Regions from separate parts of the Pseudomonas sp. HOU2 genome, predicted to be linked through region 1. Evidence: predicted binding sites of a transcription regulator. Region 1 holds the regulator's gene; each other region holds the start of a gene.

Region 1 (4,719 bases):
GGTTTTGGCGCTTCGGCCTTCGGCTCAGGCTTGGGTGCAGCCTTCGGCGCAGCGGCTGGAGCGGCAGCAGCCTTGGCGGCAGATGCAGCCACGGTCGATGCGGTGCCCGCAGCAGCGGCGCCAACGTCGGTGAACTTGCCTTTGCCGTGCAATTCGTCGAGCAGCGATTCGAATTCGTGATCGCTGATCAGATCGCTGCCGGCAGCGGCGGCCGCCGGTGCGGCAGGCGCAACCGGTGCCGAGGCGATCGCCGACTCCAGCGCTTCCACGGCAAAGTTGCCCTTGCCATGCAACTGATCGAGCAGTGCTTCGAATTCGTCGTCGGTGATGTCCGAGCTGTCGCCCGCCGCCGGTGCCGCCGCAGCGGCTGCCGTCGGTGCCACGGCGTCCGGCGCGAACTGGCCTTTGCCGTGCAACTGATCGAGCAAGGACTCGAATTCAGCGTCGGTGATTTCATCGCTGGCGGCCGCATCGGCAACCGGCGCAGATGCCACAGCAATCGGCGCTTCGGCTTCGGCCTTGACGGCGTTCAGCGAATCGAGCAGCTGTTCGAATTCGTTATCGGTGATGTCGCCCGAATCGCTCGAATCGCCTTCGACGACCAGCTCTTCGATCATCTCGGCCACCGGCGAAGCCGGGGCTTCGTCAGCCGATTGCGGTTCGGCCAGACGCGCCAGCGCGGCCAGCAGTTCCGGGGTAGCGGCAGTGATCGGTGCACGTTCACGGACTTCGCTGAACATGCTGTTCACCGCGTCCAGTGCTTCAAGCACCACGTCCATCAGTTCTGCATCAACGCGACGCTCACCCTTGCGCAGGATGTCGAACACGTTTTCGGCGATGTGACAGCACTCCACCAGCTCATTGAGCTGAAGGAAGCCGGCGCCCCCTTTTACAGTGTGGAAACCGCGAAAAATTGCGTTGAGCAGATCTGCGTCATCCGGGCGGCTTTCCAGCTCGACCAGTTGTTCGGACAGTTGCTCAAGAATCTCGCCGGCCTCAACCAGGAAATCCTGAAGGATCTCTTCATCGGCGCCGAAGCTCATTAATGGGGTGCTCCTACAGGTCTAAAAACCTAAAACTCAAAATCCAAGGCTGGATAACAAATCGTCCACATCGTCCTGACCGGACACAACGTCTTCTCGTTTATCGGCATGAATCTGCGGACCTTCACCCTGCGAGAGATGTTTTTGTGGATCTTTTTCTGCAAGCATCGCGGCGCGGTCGTGTTCGATGCCCGCAAAGCGGTCCACCTGACTGGCCATGAGGACGAGTTTGAGCAAATTGCTTTCGACTTCGGTGACCAGCTGGGTCACACGCTTGATCACTTGACCGGTGAGGTCCTGATAATCCTGAGCCAGCAGGATGTCGTTCAGATTGCTCGACACCGCACGGTTGTCCGTGCTGCTGCGTGACAGAAAACCGTCGACCCGGCGCGCCAGCTCGCGGAACTCTTCAGCCCCGACCTCGCGACGCATGAAGCGGCCCCAATCGGTGCTCAGCGCCTGGGCTTCTTCAGCCAGGCCATTGACCACCGGCGTGGCGCTTTCCACCAGATCCATGGTGCGGTTGGCCGCGGCTTCGGTCAGCTTGACCACATAGCCCAGGCGTTCGGTGGCGTCGGTGATTTGCGACACTTCCTCGGCCTGCGGCATGTGCGGATCGATCTGGAAATTGACGATCGCACTGTGCAGTTCGCGTGTGAGCTTGCCCACTTCCTGATACAGGCCGCGGTCACGGGTCTGATTGAGCTCATGGATCAGTTGCACAGCGTCGCCGAACCTGCCTTTTTCAAGGCTCTCGACCAGTTCGACCGCGTGTTTTTTCAGGGTCGACTCGAAATCGCCCTGTGAAGATTCGTTATGCTCCATAGCTCCCCCGCGCGTCATCAGCCGATGCGTTCGAAAATCTTCTCGATTTTGTCTTTCAACGCCTGAGCCGTGAAAGGTTTGACCACGTAGCCGTTCACACCGGCCTGAGCGGCCTCGATGATTTGCTCGCGCTTGGCTTCAGCGGTCACCATCAGCACCGGCAGATGCTTGAGTTTTTCATCGGCACGCACGTGGCGCAGCAAGTCGATACCGGTCATGCCCGGCATGTTCCAGTCCGTTACCAGAAAGTCGATGCTGCCGCTGTTGAGCACCGGAATGGCGGTCGTGCCATCGTCGGCCTCGACGGTGTTGGTGAACCCGAGATCGCGCAGCAGGTTCTTGATGATCCGCCGCATCGTTGAGAAGTCATCAACGATGAGGATTTTCATGTCTTTGTTCAATTCGACCTCCAAGCAGTCTTAAACGCGCCCAGCACCTGGACGCGCCACTTCAATCAATCGGCGCAGCACTCGAAGACTGTCTGGAGCACAACAGAGCAAGACCGGTGCCGTTCATCACCGCACCAGCCTCGTTCGCAGTGTCCCCACACTGCCTTCAGCGCGCTCGCCACTCCCCCAAACGCCCCCGCAAACGGGCCGCGCACTGGCTGTGTAACTGGCTGACCCGCGATTCACTGACGCCAAGGACTTCACCGATTTCCTTGAGGTTCAGTTCTTCGTCGTAGTACAGCGCCAACACCAGTCGCTCACGCTCCGGCAAATTGGCAATCGCGTCCGCCAGCGCCGCCTGGAAGCGTTCATCTTCCAGATCGCGTGACGGCTCAAGATGAGCACTGGCGCCATCCTCGTGCAGCCCTTCGTGTTCGCCGTCCTGCAACAGGTCGTCGAAACTGAACAGCCGGCTGCCCAGGGTGTCATTCAAAATCCCGTAGTAATCGTCGAGACTCAATTGGAGTTCGGCCGCAACCTCGTGATCTTTAGCGTCACGGCCGGTTTTAGCTTCAATTGCGCGAATTGCGTCGCTGACCATACGGGTGTTGCGGTGAACCGAGCGCGGAGCCCAGTCCCCTTTGCGTACTTCGTCGAGCATCGCGCCGCGGATCCGGATGCCCGCGTACGTTTCGAAACTGGCGCCTTTGCTGGCGTCGTATTTGGTCGAGACTTCGAGCAGGCCGATCATCCCGGCCTGAATCAGGTCTTCAACCTGCACACTCGCCGGCAAGCGCGCCAGCAGGTGATAGGCAATGCGCTTGACCAGTGGCGCGTAACGCTCGATCAACTCGTATTGCGCGTCACGTGCCGACTTCTTGTAGTAGTTCATACCGCTCGCGGTCATAACACAGGCCCTGCCGTTTGCTGCACGAGGCGCTCGACGAAAAACTCCAGGTGACCGCGCGGGTTGGCAGGCAGCGGCCAGGTATCGACCTTCTGCGCGATCGCCTTGAATGCCAGCGCGCACTTGGAACGCGGAAAGGCTTCATAGACCGCTCGCTGCTTCTGCACGGCCTTGCGCACGCTTTCGTCGTACGGCACGGCGCCGACGTATTGTAAGGCGACGTCGAGGAAGCGATCCGTGACCTTGGTCAACTTGGCGAACAGATTGCGCCCTTCCTGCGGGCTCTGCGCCATGTTGGCGAGGACGCGGAAGCGGTTCATGCCGTAGTCACGGTTGAGCAGTTTGATCAGCGCGTAGGCGTCGGTGATCGAGGTCGGCTCGTCGCAGACCACCAGCAACACTTCCTGGGCGGCGCGGACAAAACTGACTACCGAGTCACCAATACCCGCAGCGGTGTCGATCACCAGCACATCGAGGTTGTCGCCGATGTCGCTGAAGGCCTGAATCAGACCGGCATGTTGCGCCGGGCTCAGGTGCACCATGCTTTGGGTGCCGGAGGCGGCCGGCACGATGCGGATCCCGCCGGGCCCCTGCAACAGCACGTCGCGCAGCTCGCAGCGGCCTTCGATCACATCGGCCAGAGTACGTTTGGGGGTCAGCCCCAGCAGAACGTCGACGTTCGCCAGCCCCAGATCGGCGTCCAGCAGCATGACCCGACGGCCAAGCTCTGCCAGCGCCAGAGACAAGTTCACTGACACGTTAGTCTTGCCGACGCCACCTTTGCCGCCGGTCACCGCGATCACCTGTACGGGATGCATGCTGCCCATGTTATTTCTTTACCTTGTCTTGCATAGACGGAGGCCACATTACTGGCTGCGCGTTCACAACCGGAACAATGCATGGCAGACCATCGATGTAGGTACAAAAACTGTTCATTACCTCAGCCAACCTGCTTGGTCGGGCTGTGGTAGATATCAGCGAACATGTCAGCCATGGCTTCTTCGCTGGGTTCTTCCTGCATTTGCACGCTGACGGCGCGGCTGACCAGTTGATGACGGCGCGGCAGATGCAGATCATCCGGAATCCGTGGGCCATCGGTCAGGTACGCGACCGGCAGTTCATGACTGATCGCCAGGCTCAACACTTCGCCAAGGCTGGCCGTCTCATCCAGTTTAGTCAGGATGCAGCCGGCAAGCCCGCAACGCTTGTAACTGTGATAAGCGGCGGTTAGAACCTGTTTCTGGCTGGTGGTTGCCAGCACCAGATAATTTTTTGAACGGATGCCACGCCCGGCCAGACTTTCCAGTTGCATGCGCAGGGCCGGATCACTGGCCTGCAGGCCGGCGGTATCGATCAGCACCACGCGTTTGCGCAGCAGCGGATCGAGCGCCTGCACCAGCGACTGGCCCGGATCGACGTGGGTCACCGGCACATTGAGAATCCGCCCCAGGGTCTTCAGCTGTTCCTGGGCACCGATACGGAAACTGTCCATGCTGACCAGCGCCACGTTCTGCGCGCCATACTTGAGCACGTAGCGCGCAGCGAGTTTGGCCAG
Region 2 (4,719 bases), 1.4 Mb from region 1:
AATAACACACGATGGGGTGCTGAACCATGTCCGCTTTCTTTGCCGAACGCGCGCTGCTGCCTAACGGATGGGCCAACAATGTACGTCTTGAGGTCAGCGCCGATGGCGTGCTGACCCAAATCCTGGCCGATTCCACCGCAGACGGCGCCGAACGGCTGAGCGGTCCGCTGCTGCCGGGCATGCCCAATCTGCACTCCCACGCCTTCCAGCGTGCGATGGCCGGGCTGGCCGAAGTAGCCGGCAATCCCAATGACAGTTTCTGGACCTGGCGCGACCTGATGTATCGGCTCGTCGGAAAAATCAGCCCCGAGCAACTCGGCGTTATCGCCCGCCAGCTGTACATCGAGATGCTCAAGGCCGGTTACACCTCGGTCGCTGAATTCCACTATGTGCACCACGACAGCAGCGGCCAGCCTTATGCCGATCCGGCCGAGCTGGCGCTGCGCATCAGTCAGGCCGCCAGCGAAAGCGGCATCGGTCTGACCCTGCTGCCGGTGCTCTACAGCCACTCGGGTTTCGGCGGCCAGACGCCGAACGACGGTCAGCGTCGCTTCATCAACAGCACCGAAAATTACCTGAACCTGCAATCGCGCTTGCAGCCATTATTGGCTCAGCAAAAAGCGCAATCGCTGGGTCTGTGCTTCCACTCGTTGCGCGCGGTCACTCCACAGCAAATCAGCGAAGTACTGGCCGCCAGCGACAAGCAGTGCCCGGTGCACATTCACATCGCCGAACAGCAGAAGGAAGTCGATGACTGCCTGAGCTGGAGCGGTCGCCGCCCGTTGCAATGGCTCTACGAAAACATTGAGGTCGATCAGCGCTGGTGCCTGGTCCACGCGACCCACGCCAACCCGGAAGAAGTCACGCTGATGGCCAAGAGTCGCGCCATCGCCGGGCTGTGCCTCACCACTGAAGCGAATCTGGGCGACGGGATTTTCCCGGCGGTGGATTTCCTCGCTCAGGGCGGGCGCATGGGCATCGGCTCCGACAGCCATGTGTCGCTCAGTGTGGTCGAGGAATTGCGTTGGCTGGAATACGGCCAGCGTCTGCGTGATCAGCGGCGTAACCGTTTGTATGGCGCGGATCAGCCGATGGTCGGGCGCACATTGTATGACGCAGCGCTGGACGGCGGCGCCCAGGCTTTGGGACAGCCGATTGGTGCGCTGGAAGTCGGCAAGCGGGCGGACTGGATTGTGCTCGATGGCAATGATCCGTATCTGGCCACCGCCAGTGGCGACGGGATTCTGAATCGCTGGTTGTTCGCCGGTGGCGATCGTCAGGTGCGCGATGTGCTGGTCAACGGCCAGTGGGTGGTGCGCGATGGGCGGCATGCGGGCGAAGAGCAAAGCGCTCGGGCGTTCACCCAGGTTCTGCGCGACCTGCTGGGCTAAGAAAAGCAAAAGATCGCAGCCTGCGGCAGCTCCTACATGGAAATGTGAGGGTTCCTGTAGGAGCTGCCGAAGGCTGCGATCTTTTCGCTGTTAATTCGAAGTCTTCGCCATCTGCCGATCCGACGCCCGCCAGATCAACCGGGTAGTATCGTAACCCTGCTGACGCGCCTTGCTCAGCAACTCCTCGCGCACTACGCCATTGACCGTCGGCGTGCGCGACAGCAACCACATGTACTTGCGGCTCGGGTCGCCGACGATGGCGGTCTTGTAGTCGTCGCTGACGTACAACACCCAGTATTCGCCTTTCGCCACACCCGGAATCAAGCGCGAGAACCAGGTATCGAACTCGACCCACAACTTGTCGGTCTTGCCCGGCACCTGTGGATAAGCCGTGCCCTTGACCTCTTCCCACTGCCAGTCCGCAGTCAGGCAGCGATTGAGCACATCGACGTTACCATCGGACTTGAGCGAGTAATGCGCTTCGGACTGCGCGCAGTTGCGCTGGAAGTACATCGGTAGGCGCGCCAGTTCGTACCAGGTGCCCTGATACCGCTTGAGGTTGACGCTGTGGACTGTCTTGGGCGCCAGCGGATCTTCACCATGCGTGGCACAGCCAGCCAGTACCAGGCCGGCAAAAAGAACAAACAATAACCGCTTCATTATTTTTCTCCCGTGGGCGCTTGGCCCCGGTTTACTTCAGGCCTTGGCCGGAAAACATCAACACTTTGTCACCGGCGTACTGCACGCTGATAAAGCTTTTCTGGTCGCCCCAGGTGCAACTGGACATGCCGAGCGCGCCCGAGCAGTCGGTGGGTTTGCCGAGCAGCGTCTCCACTTCGGCCTTGGCCATGCCGGCCGAAAGCTTGGAATAGTTTTCCTGATTGACCTTGCTGCACGCGGTCAGCAGCACGCAAAAAGTCAGAAGGGCGATAGATCGCAGCGACATGAAGTAACTCCTGGAACGAGGGGGGATGGCATGGTGCCAACCAGAAGCTTAGAAGAGAAAACCCTCATCTGGTTCCGTGCAACGAGGGCTATTTATTTGCCCGCTCGTCTGGCTTTTACCTTTAAATCAGACACTTTGCAGGGCCTTTGAGCATTTCGTCGCATTTCCCGAAAGACGCCTAATCTTTGGCGCGCGGCGGTCGAAATAAGAGCAGCGCAAAGCCCCCAAGTGTGGCAAATTGCCGCCCTTTCTCGACCAGCCCCTTCGCGGTAGTTCATTCGATGACCAGAAACATGAAATTCAGCCACAAGATCTTGTTGGCTGCCGCCCTCGTGGTGGCCGTTGCGTTCGCCTGTTTCATTTTGTTCAACGACTATCGACAGCGCGAAGCCCTGAGCAGCAGCACCGAAGCGTCGATGCAGGAACTGGGCAGCCTGACCACCAGCAACATCCAGACCTGGCTGGAAAGCCGTATCCAGTTGCTGCAATCGTTGTCGCAACAGGTCGCCGCCGACGGCAGCGCCCCGGCCAGCCTGAAACGCATCATCGACCTGCCCGCCTACACCGGTAATTTCCAGCTCAGCTACTTCGGCGGCGCTGACGGCGTGATGTTCTCGGTGCCCGCCGGCAACCGCGCGCCGGACTACGACCCGCGCGCCCGTGGCTGGTACAAGGCCGCCAACAGCGCCCAGCAGACCATCGTCACCGAACCCTACATCGCCGCATCGTCGGGCAAACTGGTGATCACCGTCGCCACCCCGGTGCAGCGCCAGGGCCAGATGATCGGTGTGGCCGGTGCCGACATCGATCTGACCAGCGTCAGCGCGATCATCAACTCGCTCAACTTTGGCGGCCACGGCCATGCGTTCATTGTCAGCGCCGACGGCAAGATCCTGATTCACCCGGACAGCAAACTGGTGCTCAAAACCCTCGCCGAGGCCTACCCGAACGGCGCACCGAAAGTCAGTCCGGGCCTGAAAGAAGTCGAGTTCGACGGCAAGACTCAGCTGATCTCCTTCACCCGCGTCAACGGCGTGCCTTCGGCTGACTGGTACGTGGCGCTGGTGCTGGACAAAGACACAGCGTTCTCGATGCTCAGCGAGTTCCGCACCTCGGCGCTGATCGCCATGGTGATCGCGGTGGTGATCATCATCGCCCTGCTCGGCATGTTGATTCGCGTGCTGATGCAACCGCTGCTGACCATGGGCCGCGCCATGCATGACATCGCCGAAGGTGAAGGCGACCTGACCAAACGTCTGGTGATCCACGGCCACGATGAGTTCGGCGCACTGGGCCTGTCGTTCAACCGCTTCGTCGAGCGTATTCACACCTCGATCCGTGAAGTGTCCTCGGCCACCGGCCAGGTCAACGAAGTCGCCCTGCGCGTGGTCGCGGCGTCGAACTCGTCGATGTACAACTCCGACCAGCAGGCCAGCCGCACCAACAGCGTGGCCGCCGCGATCAACCAGCTCGGCGCCGCCGCCCAGGAAATCGCCCAGAACGCCGCCCTCGCCTCGCAGCACTCCAGCGATGCGCGCAGCCTGGCGGTCGATGGTCAGCAGGTTGTGGATAAAACCATCCACGCCATGCAGCAGCTGTCGGCAAAGATCAGCGACTCCTGCGGCAACATCGAAACCCTCAACAGCAACACGGTGAACATCGGGCAGATTCTGGAAGTGATCACCAGCATCTCGCAGCAGACCAATTTGCTGGCGCTCAACGCTGCGATCGAAGCCGCCCGCGCCGGTGAGGCTGGCCGTGGTTTCGCCGTGGTCGCTGACGAAGTGCGCAACCTCGCCCACCGCACCCAGGACTCGGCGCAGCAAGTGCAAAAGATGATCGAAGAACTGCAAGTCGGCGCGCGTCAGGCCGTGAGCATCATGACCGAGAGCCAGCGCGAGAGCGAAAGCAGCGTCGGCATCGCCAACCAGGCCGGCGAACGTCTGGGCAGCGTGACCCAGCGCATCGGCGAGATCGACGGGATGAACCAGTCGGTGGCTACCGCGACCGAGGAGCAGACCGCGGTGGTCGAGTCGATCAACGTCGACATCAACGAGATCAACACGCTGAACCAGGAAGGTGTGGAGAACCTGCAGGCGACCTTGCGCGCTTGTTCGGATCTGGAGCAGCAGGCGGCGCGCTTGAAGCAACTGGTGGGTAGCTTCCGGATCTAAGATCAAGAGCCACCCCTCACCCCAGCCCTCTCCCCCAAGGGGGCGAGGGGGGAAGGGAGTAGATCTTCAAGCTTTTCAAACCTGAGTTCGACTGGATGCTTCAGGTCGATGTATAGCGACAGACCACCTCGGTCAGTCCCCTCTCCCTCCGGGAGAGGGTTAGGGTGAGGGCTGGTTGTTGAGGTTGCCGAGAATCGTCCTAAAAACG
Region 3 (4,719 bases), 1.2 Mb from region 1:
CCGCATCGGCACCTTGCGAGCCTTCGATGGCGGCCTGGGCCTTTTTGGTCAGGACCACGATGTCGATGCGGCGGTTGACCGGGTTGAAAGGGTTTTCCTTGTCGAACAGTGCCGACGAGGCATAACCCACCACCCGCGCCACTTGCCCATCGGGATAGCTGCCCGCCACCAGCGCACGCCGCGCGGCGTTGGCACGGTTGGCCGAGAGCTCCCAGTTGCCGAAATCGCCGGTGCCGGTGTACGGCTTGGCGTCGGTATGGCCGCTGATGCTGATCTTGTTCGGCACCGCTTTGATGGTGTCGGCCATGGCCAGCAGGATGTCTTCGAAGTACGGTTTCAGACGTGCGGAACCGGAGTCGAACATCGGCCGGTTTTCGGCGTCCATGATCTGGATGCGCAAGCCGTTCGGGGTGATCTCGAACAGGATCTGATCCTTGAACTTCTGCAGCTGCGGGTTCTCGTCGACCTTGTTCTGCAGTTCTTGCAGCAACAGCTCCAGGCGTTCTTTCTCGACCTGCTCGGCCATGCCTTCGACCTGTTCGGTGTCGACCGTGACCTTGTCCGGTTGCGGCTGGGATTTCACCTCAGGGTTGAGGGTATTTTCCGGTGCCAGGGTCGGTGTGCCGCCCAGATCGATGATGTACGGCGTACCGCTTTCGGAGAAGCCGACCGGATCCTTGAAGTAACCGGCGATAGCGATCTTCTGCTCAGGCGTTGCAGTGGACAGCAGCCACAACACCAGGAAGAACGCCATCATCGCCGTGGCGAAGTCGGCGAAGGCGATTTTCCACGCCCCGCCGTGATGCCCACCGGCTATGCGCTTGACGCGCTTGATGATTATCGGCTGATTATTTTCCATGGCTTAGCGACCGCGAACGGCTTGTTCCAGCTCGGCAAAGCTTGGACGGTGCGCCGGGTACAGCACCTTGCGCCCGAATTCCACCGCCAGCGATGGAGGCATGCCGGAAGCCGAAGCCACCAGCGAGGCCTTGATGGCTTCGTAGACGTTCAGTTCTTCCTTGGCATCGTGGGCCAGGGAATGTGCCAGCGGCCCGAAGAAACCGTAGGCCGCGAGAATACCGAAGAAGGTACCGACCAGTGCCGCACCCACGTGCAGACCGATGGATTTCTGATCGCCTTCACCCAGCGATGCCATGGTCACCACGATACCCAGTACCGCCGCGACGATACCGAAACCGGGCATGGCGTCGGCGATGCCGTTCACCGCATGGGACGGGTGCTCGAGGTCTTCCTTGAGGCTGTAGAGTTCCATGTCGAACAGGCCTTCCAGCTCATGCGGAGCCATGTTGCCGGAGGACATGATGCGCAGGTAATCGCAGATGAACGCGGTCATGCGCTCGTCTTTGAGTACCGCCGGATACTTGGCGAAAATCGGGCTCGCGGCAGCGTCTTCGATGTCGCCTTCGATGGCCATCATGCCTTCGCGGCGGCTCTTGTTAAGGATCTCGTAGATCAGGCCGAGCACTTCCAGATAGAACGTGTGGCTGAAGCGCGAACTGAACATGCTCAGGGATTTCTTGAGCACGTGCATCGTCATGTAACCGGGGTTGGCCTGCAGGAATGCACCGAGGGCCGCACCACCGATGATCATCACCTCGAAGGGCTGGATCAGGGCGGCAATTTTGCCGTGGGAGAGCACGTATCCGCCGAGCACGCTCGCGAATACGACGATGATGCCGATAATTTTAGCCATAGGTAGAAAGTACTTATTTAAGTCGGGTTCAAGGTCATATTCGGAAGTTAAAAAATCTCTTCTTCTACTTATCGGCAAAACTGCGCCAGACTATAGCCAGTTCAGGCGAAAAGCCAATTTAGCCCATGCCGGGCGCGTCTACAGTCAGTGAAGATCTCGTCCAGACATGGCTAATGAAACGAACGTCCCACACGCAAAACCGACTACGCTCGAGGGCTGGGTCAAACTGCTCGATGGCGTGCGCCTGCCCGTGCCGCAAGAGGCGCACGACAAGGTGTGCCGGGCCATCCGTGACAACCGCAGCTCGCTGCGCGACATCGCCGACCTGATGCAGGACAGCCCGGCGCTGGCCTTGAGCATCATCCGTGAGGCCAATCGTCACACCCTCGGCACGATGACCGCGCCGGCAGAAAACCTTGAAGTCGCGATCAACCGTCTGGGCCTGGCACGGACTGAAGAATTGCTCGCGCGTCTGCCCGTCGAACCGCAGATGCAGATCCCCAAGGCGCTGCGCCAACTGCAAATGATCAGCCAGCACGCGACGCAACAGGCCAACGGTTTTTTCGCCAGTCGCCTGGCGCGGCTGTGGCAGGACATTCACTGGGGCAGCCTGCTGTTTCTCTCGCCGCTGTGGCCGCTGGCGCTGACGTTTCCCGAATTGCTCGAAGAGTGGGAGCTGCGGGTTATCCACAAGGGCGAATCGGCGCGCACGGTCGAGAAGCAACTGTTTGGCGTACGCCTGCTGAGGATCGCCGAGGCGCTGGTGCAGGTCTGGCACCTGCCGATCTGGGTGCAGCAAGGCTATAAGCTGCTGCTCAGCGAACAGCGCGAACTGGTGAAAGTACTGCGCATCGCCCGCGACAGTGAACATCCGCTGCGCCAGCAGAATCGCCTCGACGACGATCCGACCCTGCGCCGCTGGCTCAACCAGCCAGCCAACACCGTGTTGCTGGCCAACGGCCTGGCACTGTCAGCACAACAGGCCTGGGACAGTCCGCACAGCGAGCGCTGGCAGTACCTGACCAGCCTTTATCTGCAAATCTCGATGGACGAAGTGCAGCAGCAGTTGCACCAGCAAGCCGCCAACAGTGCGCGCCAGCATGCCATGCCCGATCTGTGGCACCCGGCCGTTTCATTATTATGGCCGTGGGGCACCCATCGCTTGCCGGCCGGGATGCTGCCGGCGGCGGCGCCGAATGCCGAGGACCTGACTCAATGGCGCCGGCAATGCGCCGAACTGCTGGCCGAACCGAGCCGCTTCACCAATGCCATGAGCCTGACCGTCGCGGCCCGTGATGCGCTGATCGCCAGCGGCATGCGTCGGGTGATGCTTCTGATGGCCGACCGCACGCAATCGAATCTGCGCGTGCACCAGACCTTCGGCCTGCCGAAGGAAGCCGCCGCGCTGAACTTCGTCGTCAGTCAGAGCAAAGTCTTGCAGCGCCTGCTCGCACAACAGGCACAGGTGCGGATCAACCCCGAGAACAACGCACAATTTTCCGCATTGTTGCCGCCGGGCCTGCGTTCGCTGTTCCGGGGCGAGCATCTGTTCCTGCGCTCGCTGGTCAATAACGGTCGGGTGATCATGATCGTCGTGGCCGACCAGGGCGGCGGGCCGTTCGCCGACATCACCGTGCAGGCGTTCGGCAAAACCGCGCAGTGCATCGAAAAGGCCCTGCACAGCTTTAGCAGCCGTGGCCGATGAGGCTGCGCTACAATCCCCCCCCTTTGTGCTCTGGAGACCTCACATGTCTGACTTCTCTGGCTTGCCGCTCGTCATCGAGCCGAGCGACCTGCTCCCGCGCCTCGATTCCCCTGAACTGATTCTGGTGGATCTGACCAGCGCTGCCCGTTATGCCGAAGGTCACCTTCCCGGCGCACGCTTTGTCGACCCGAAACGCACCCAGCTCGGTCAGCCGCCGGCGCCGGGGCTGATGCCGCCCAAAGACAAGCTCGAAGAGTTGTTCGGTGAGCTGGGCCATCGCCCGGACGCGATCTACGTGGTCTACGACGACGAGGGCGGCGGCTGGGCCGGGCGCTTCATCTGGCTGCTCGACGTGATCGGTCACGACAATTATCACTACCTCGACGGCGGTCTGCCGGCGTGGCTGGCGGAAGGTTCGCCGATGTCGATCCAGATTCCTCCAGCGGTGGGTGGCCCGGTGGCGCTGACCCTGCACGAGGAACCGACCGCCACTCGCGAATACCTGCAAAGCCGTCTCGGCGCCGCCGATCTGGCGATCTGGGACGCACGCGGGCCGCTGGAATATTCCGGTGAGAAAGTGCTGGCCGCCAAGGGCGGGCACATTCCCGGCGCGGTGAACTTCGAATGGACCGCCGGCATGGACAAGGCGCGTCAATTGCGGATTCGCACGGACATGCCGCAGATCCTCGAAGACCTCGGGATCACCAAGGACAAAGAAATCATTACCCACTGCCAGACCCATCACCGGTCGGGCTTCACTTATCTGGTGGCCAAGTCCCTCGGTTATCCGCGGGTCAAGGGCTACGCCGGTTCCTGGGGCGAATGGGGCAACCACCCTGATACGCCTGTCGAGATTCAAGGTTCTAAGGACAACTAATGAAAGAGCGTCTGTTTATCCTCAGCCAGTACCTGCTGCCTCATCACCTGCTGTCGCGTCTGGCCGGCTGCGTCGCCGAGTGCCGCGTGCGCTGGTTCAAGAATGCCTTCACCCAGTGGTTCGCCAAGCGTTATCAGGTGGACATGTCGCAAGCGCTGGTCGAAGACCTGACCGCTTACGAGCACTTCAACGCGTTCTTCACCCGTGCCCTGAAAGACGGCGCGCGTCCGCTGGACCAGACCCCGGGCGCGATTCTCAGCCCGGCCGACGGTGCAGTCAGCCAGCTCGGCCCGATCGAACACGGTCGCGTGTTCCAGGCCAAGGGCCACAGCTTCAGCGTGCTGGAACTGCTGGGCGGTGACACGGCGAATGCCGCGCCGTTCATGGGCGGCGACTTCGCCACCATTTACCTGTCGCCGAAGG
Region 4 (4,719 bases), 2.7 Mb from region 1:
CTCACGCGCCGTTCGAGACCCGCGCCAACTTCGCCCGTTTCGTGGTCGCGCAGTACCTGTTCCAGTCGGAGCTGGTTGACCTCTACAACAACCCCGAACTGACCGCCATCGTCCCGGATCTGCCGGCCCGTTGCCGCGCTGAAGCGGCCAAGGCCGATCTGGCGGATCTGCACACCGACATCCCGGCACCCGTGGCCGGCGCGCTGAAAAACCCAAGCAAGGCCCGCGCCCTCGGCTGGATTTTCGTTTCCGAAGGTTCGAAGCTGGGCGCGGCATTCCTGATCAAACGCGCGGTGGCGCTGGAGCTGAGCGAGACCTTCGGTGCGCGTCACCTGGGCGAGCCTGAAGGTGGCCGTGCCGAAGGCTGGAAAAGCTTCGTGCGCACCCTTGATTCGCTGCAGTTCACTGCCGAGGAAGAAGCTGAAGTGGAACAAGGCGCAATCGACGCATTCAACCGCTTCACCGTGCTGCTGGAACAGGCTTACGCCATCGAAGCCGAACCGGCCTGACCCCACACAAATCCCCTTGTAGGAGCTGCCGCAGGCTGCGATCTGTTGATCTTGAAAACAACATCAAAAGATCGCAGCCTGCGGCAGCTCCTACAGGGGAACTGTGTAAGCCTGTAAGATTCCCGTCCCGCTTCAGAAGCAACCGCCGAGCCCATGCCGCAACCCGCCTCCTCTAAACTCGCCCGCCTGCTGTTCGGCCTGCTGGCCTATGTCAGCCTCGGCATTGGCCTGATCGCCATTGTCGTGCCCGGCCTGCCGACCACCGAGTTCATCCTGCTCGCCGCCTGGGCCGCGACCCGCAGCTCGCCGCGCCTGAGCGCCTGGCTGGAAAATCATCGACTGTTCGGGCCGATCCTGAGCAACTGGCGCAACGGCAAGATCATCGCGCGCAAGGCCAAGGTCAGCGCCACCGTCAGCATGCTGCTGTGCGCGACGCTGATGCTGGTGATGCTCGATCACGGCTGGCCGGTGTATCTGGCGATTGCCGGGATGAGTCTGGGCAATCTGTGGATCTGGTCGCGTCCGGAAACCATCGCCTCCTCCTGACTCACAGATCCCCCTGTGGCGAGGGAGCTTGCTCCCGCTCGGCGGCGAAGCCGTCGCAAAATTACCGCATACGTTGAGTCGGCAAGAATGCAGGGGAGCGCTGCGCACTCCAGCGGGAGCAAGCTCCCTCGCCACAACAGCCTCATCATCTCTTCGGTGTTCATCAGGCTGAAACTTCCCTGTAATTAATCGCCTTTTCAGCACATTCCCCTGCGCAAACGTTTAGCGTCGACCGTTCGTCGGCAAGCGCCTCATGCGCTGTCGCCGCGCGCCGATGAGCAATGCATGGCGCTGAATGGATTTGGCGAACCGGGTAGTTCATCCCGTGGCCACCTGCTCATTCATTCACGAGATCGCCCCATGTTCGACTCTCTCTCCATTCGCCTGAAAATCGTCCTGCTCTCCGGCCTGTGCCTGCTCGGTGTGGTCGCGCTGATCGTCGGCATGAACATTTACCAGACCAACCAGAACGACGAACTGGTCAGCAACTCCAGCAACCAACTGCTCACTGCCAGTGTGCAGAACCTGTTGCAGGCCAAAGCCGCCGAGCAAGCAGTGCGGGTGCAGAAGACCTTTGGCGAAAGCCTGACGGTGATCACCGCGCTGGCCGATCAGATCAAGGACATGCGCGCACTGGCCGCCAAGCGTTCGCTGGACGCCGGTGCCCTGCGTGAAGAGTTGAACCAGAGCCTGAAAACCGCGTTCGAGCGCAACGACAAGGTGCTCGGCATCTGGCTCGCCTTCGAACCCAACGGCCTTGACGGCAAGGACAGCGAGTTCGTCAACGATGCCGCGCGTCAATCCAACGAAGCCGGGCGCTTTGCGACTTACTGGAGCCGTGCCGCCGGTTCGGCGCTGAACACGATCATGGTCGAAGAAGATATGACCAAGACCACCCTCAGCGTCAGCGGCACGCCTTACAACAGCTGGTACACCTGCCCTCGCGACAACAAGCGTACTTGCCTGCTCGATCCGTATGCCGACACCGTGGGTAACAAGGAAATGTTGATGACCACCATTTCCGTGCCGCTGATCGTCGATGGCAAGGCCATCGGTGTGGTCGGGGTCGACATCGCGCTCGATGCCCTGCAAGCGGCGGCCGTGGAGTCGCAGCGCAACCTGTTCAACAACGCCGGGCACATGCTGATCGTCTCCGGCAGCGGCGTGCTCGCTGCCGACAGTTCCGACGCGACCAGGGTCGGCAAAAAGATCAGCGATACCCTCGGCGACGACGGCAAGGATCTGCTGCAACTGGTCAGCAGCGGCACGCCGAAGATTCTCGAACAGGGCGACCTGATTCGCGCGGTGTATCCGGTCGATCCGATTGGCAATTCGCGGGCCTGGGGCGTGGTCATCGACCTGCCGAAACAGGTGCTGCTGGCCGACTCGGTCAAGCTGCAAGCGGTGCTCGACGATGCGCAGGAAACCGGTGTGCTCACCGCCTTGGCGGTGGCTGCAGTTGCCGGTTTGATTGGCTTGCTGCTGATCTGGCTGACCGCCTCCGGTGTCACCCGCCCGATCAACAATGTCGCCGAGATGCTGAAGAACATCGCCAGCGGTGAAGGCGATCTGACCCAGCGCTTGAACTACAGCAAGAAAGATGAACTGGGCGAACTGGTGAACTGGTTCAACCGCTTCCTCGACAAGCTGCAACCGACCATCGCCCAGATCAAGCAGAGCATCACCGAAGCGCGCGGCACCGCCGATCAGTCTTCGGAAATCGCCCGCCAGACCAGCGAAGGCATGCAGGTGCAGTTCCGCGAAATCGATCAGGTCGCCACCGCGTCCAACGAAATGAGCGCCACCGCCCACGACGTCGCCAACAGCGCGTCGAACGCGGCCAACGCCGCCAAGGGTGCCGACCAGTCGGCCAAGGACGGCATGTCGATCATCGAGCGCAGCACCCGCGACATCAATCAACTGGCCGATGAAGTCAGCAAAGCGGTGACCGAAGTCGAAGCCCTCGCAGTCAACAGCGAGCAGATCGGTTCGGTGCTGGAGGTGATCCGCAGCATCGCTGAACAGACCAACCTGCTGGCGCTCAACGCCGCCATCGAAGCGGCCCGCGCCGGGGAAAGCGGACGTGGTTTCGCGGTGGTGGCCGACGAGGTGCGCAACCTCGCCAAGCGCACCCAGGATTCGGTGGAAGAGATTCGCGTGGTGATCGAACGCATCCAGACCGGCACCCGTGGCGTGGTTGCCACCATGCATTCGAGCCAGACTCAGGCGCACAACAACGCCGGGCAGATCCGTCAGGCCGTGGACGCGCTGGGCAAGATCAGCGACGCGGTCACCGTGATCAGCGACATGAACCTGCAGATCGCCAGCGCCGCCGAACAGCAGAGCGCCGTGGCCGAAGAGGTCAACCGCAATGTCTCGGCGATTCGCACCGTGACTGAAACGCTGACCGAACAGGCCACTGAATCGGCGGCGATCAGCAGTCAGCTCAATGCCCTGGCGAGCCAGCAGATGAAGCTGATGGATCAGTTCCGCGTCTGAAAATCACCACAGTCCCCTTGTGGGAGCTGGCTTGCCAGCGATGACGGTGAATCAATCAGTACATGAGTGACTGACACACCGCCATCGCTGGCAAGCCAGCTCCCACAGGGGGCAGTGTTCGTTGTTCGGGGATTTCATCTGCCTCGAGATTATTTTGCACTATCATCGCCCTCTCTCCCGGAGGGCCTTCGATGACTGATTTACTCACGTCCATTCAAGCCGCACTCGGCTTGCCCAACACGCCGATTCCGTTCACCGCCAGTGGCGCCCTGCCCTCGGCGTTCGCCGTCAGCGACCTGGCCTGCGCCAGCATCGCCGCTGCCGGTCAGGCCGTCAGCGAACTGCTCCAGCAACAGACCGGGCGCCTGCCCGCCGTGGAAGTTGATCGGCGTCTGGCCTCGTTCTGGTTCGCCACCTCGTTGCGACCGATCGGCTGGGACATCCCGCCGCTGTGGGATCCGATTGCCGGCGACTACGCTACCGAAGACGGCTGGATCCGCCTGCACACCAACGCCCCGCATCACCGCGCCGCCGCTGAAAGCGTACTCGGTGCCTGCGCCGACCGTGCCGCGATGGCAAAGAAAGTCGCGCAGTGGCGCAGCGCCGATCTGGAACAGGCGGTGGTCGAGGCCAACGGCTGCGCTGCCGAAATGCGCAGCTGGGCGCAATGGCAGCAGCACCCGCAAGGGTTGGCAGTGAATGCCGAGCCGCTGGTGCATTTCCGCACCGATCAGGACGAAACACTCAAACCATGGCAAGGCTCGGTGGCGCAACCGCTGGCCGGTCTCAAGGTGCTGGACCTGACCCGCGTGCTCGCCGGTCCCACCGCCAGCCGTTTTCTCGCTGGCCTCGGTGCCAATGTGCTGCGCATCGATCCGCCAAGCTGGAACGAGCCGGGCGTCATCCCGGACATGACCCTGGGCAAACGCTGCGCGCGACTGGATCTGCAGCAGCCGGCCGATCGTGCAGTGTTCGAAAACCTGTTGAAGGACGCCGACATTCTCGTGCACGGCTACCGCGCCGATGCCCTGGAACATCTCGGTTTTGGCGCCGAACGCCGCCGACAACTGGCGCCGGGTTTGATCGACGTCTGCCTCAACGCCTACGGCTGGAGCGGCCCGTGGCAGAACCGTCGTGGCTTCGACAGCCTGGTGCAGATGAGCAG

The links. The regulator FliA, encoded in region 1, starts transcription of late flagellar genes. The targets are predictions, from matches to a motif close to CTAAAGTTTNNNNNNNNNNNGCCGNTAA.
Region 2: ABV589_RS16940 (methyl-accepting chemotaxis protein) is a predicted target of FliA. The motif match lies at 2,516-2,543, and genes of this name have one in related genera.
Region 3: motA (flagellar motor stator protein MotA) is a predicted target of FliA. The motif match lies at 1,783-1,810, and genes of this name have one in related genera.
Region 4: ABV589_RS08055 (methyl-accepting chemotaxis protein) is a predicted target of FliA. The motif match lies at 1,306-1,333, and genes of this name have one in related genera.

Annotation. Positions count from the first base shown of each region.
Region 1 covers NZ_CP160398.1:5,085,659-5,090,377, reverse strand. The annotation lists gene ABV589_RS23055 (chemotaxis protein CheA) at 1-1,043, opposite strand, end outside; gene ABV589_RS23050 (protein phosphatase CheZ) at 1,080-1,868, opposite strand; gene ABV589_RS23045 (chemotaxis response regulator CheY) at 1,886-2,257, opposite strand; gene fliA (RNA polymerase sigma factor FliA) at 2,424-3,164, opposite strand; gene fleN (flagellar synthesis regulator FleN) at 3,161-3,991, opposite strand; gene flhF (flagellar biosynthesis protein FlhF) at 4,105-4,719, opposite strand, start outside.
Region 2 covers NZ_CP160398.1:3,734,938-3,739,656, reverse strand. The annotation lists gene ABV589_RS16955 (formimidoylglutamate deiminase) at 27-1,391, shown strand; gene ABV589_RS16950 (lipocalin family protein) at 1,482-2,051, opposite strand; gene ABV589_RS16945 (hypothetical protein) at 2,083-2,337, opposite strand; gene ABV589_RS16940 (methyl-accepting chemotaxis protein) at 2,619-4,511, shown strand; gene ABV589_RS16935 (DUF924 family protein) at 4,711-4,719, opposite strand, start outside.
Region 3 covers NZ_CP160398.1:3,923,335-3,928,053, reverse strand. The annotation lists gene motB (flagellar motor protein MotB) at 1-859, opposite strand, end outside; gene motA (flagellar motor stator protein MotA) at 863-1,714, opposite strand; gene ABV589_RS17715 (HDOD domain-containing protein) at 1,881-3,419, shown strand; gene rhdA (thiosulfate sulfurtransferase) at 3,463-4,296, shown strand; gene asd (archaetidylserine decarboxylase) at 4,296-4,719, shown strand, end outside.
Region 4 covers NZ_CP160398.1:1,784,608-1,789,326, forward strand. The annotation lists gene ABV589_RS08045 (biliverdin-producing heme oxygenase) at 1-509, shown strand, start outside; gene ABV589_RS08050 (YbaN family protein) at 663-1,055, shown strand; gene ABV589_RS08055 (methyl-accepting chemotaxis protein) at 1,416-3,554, shown strand; gene ABV589_RS08060 (CoA transferase) at 3,746-4,719, shown strand, end outside.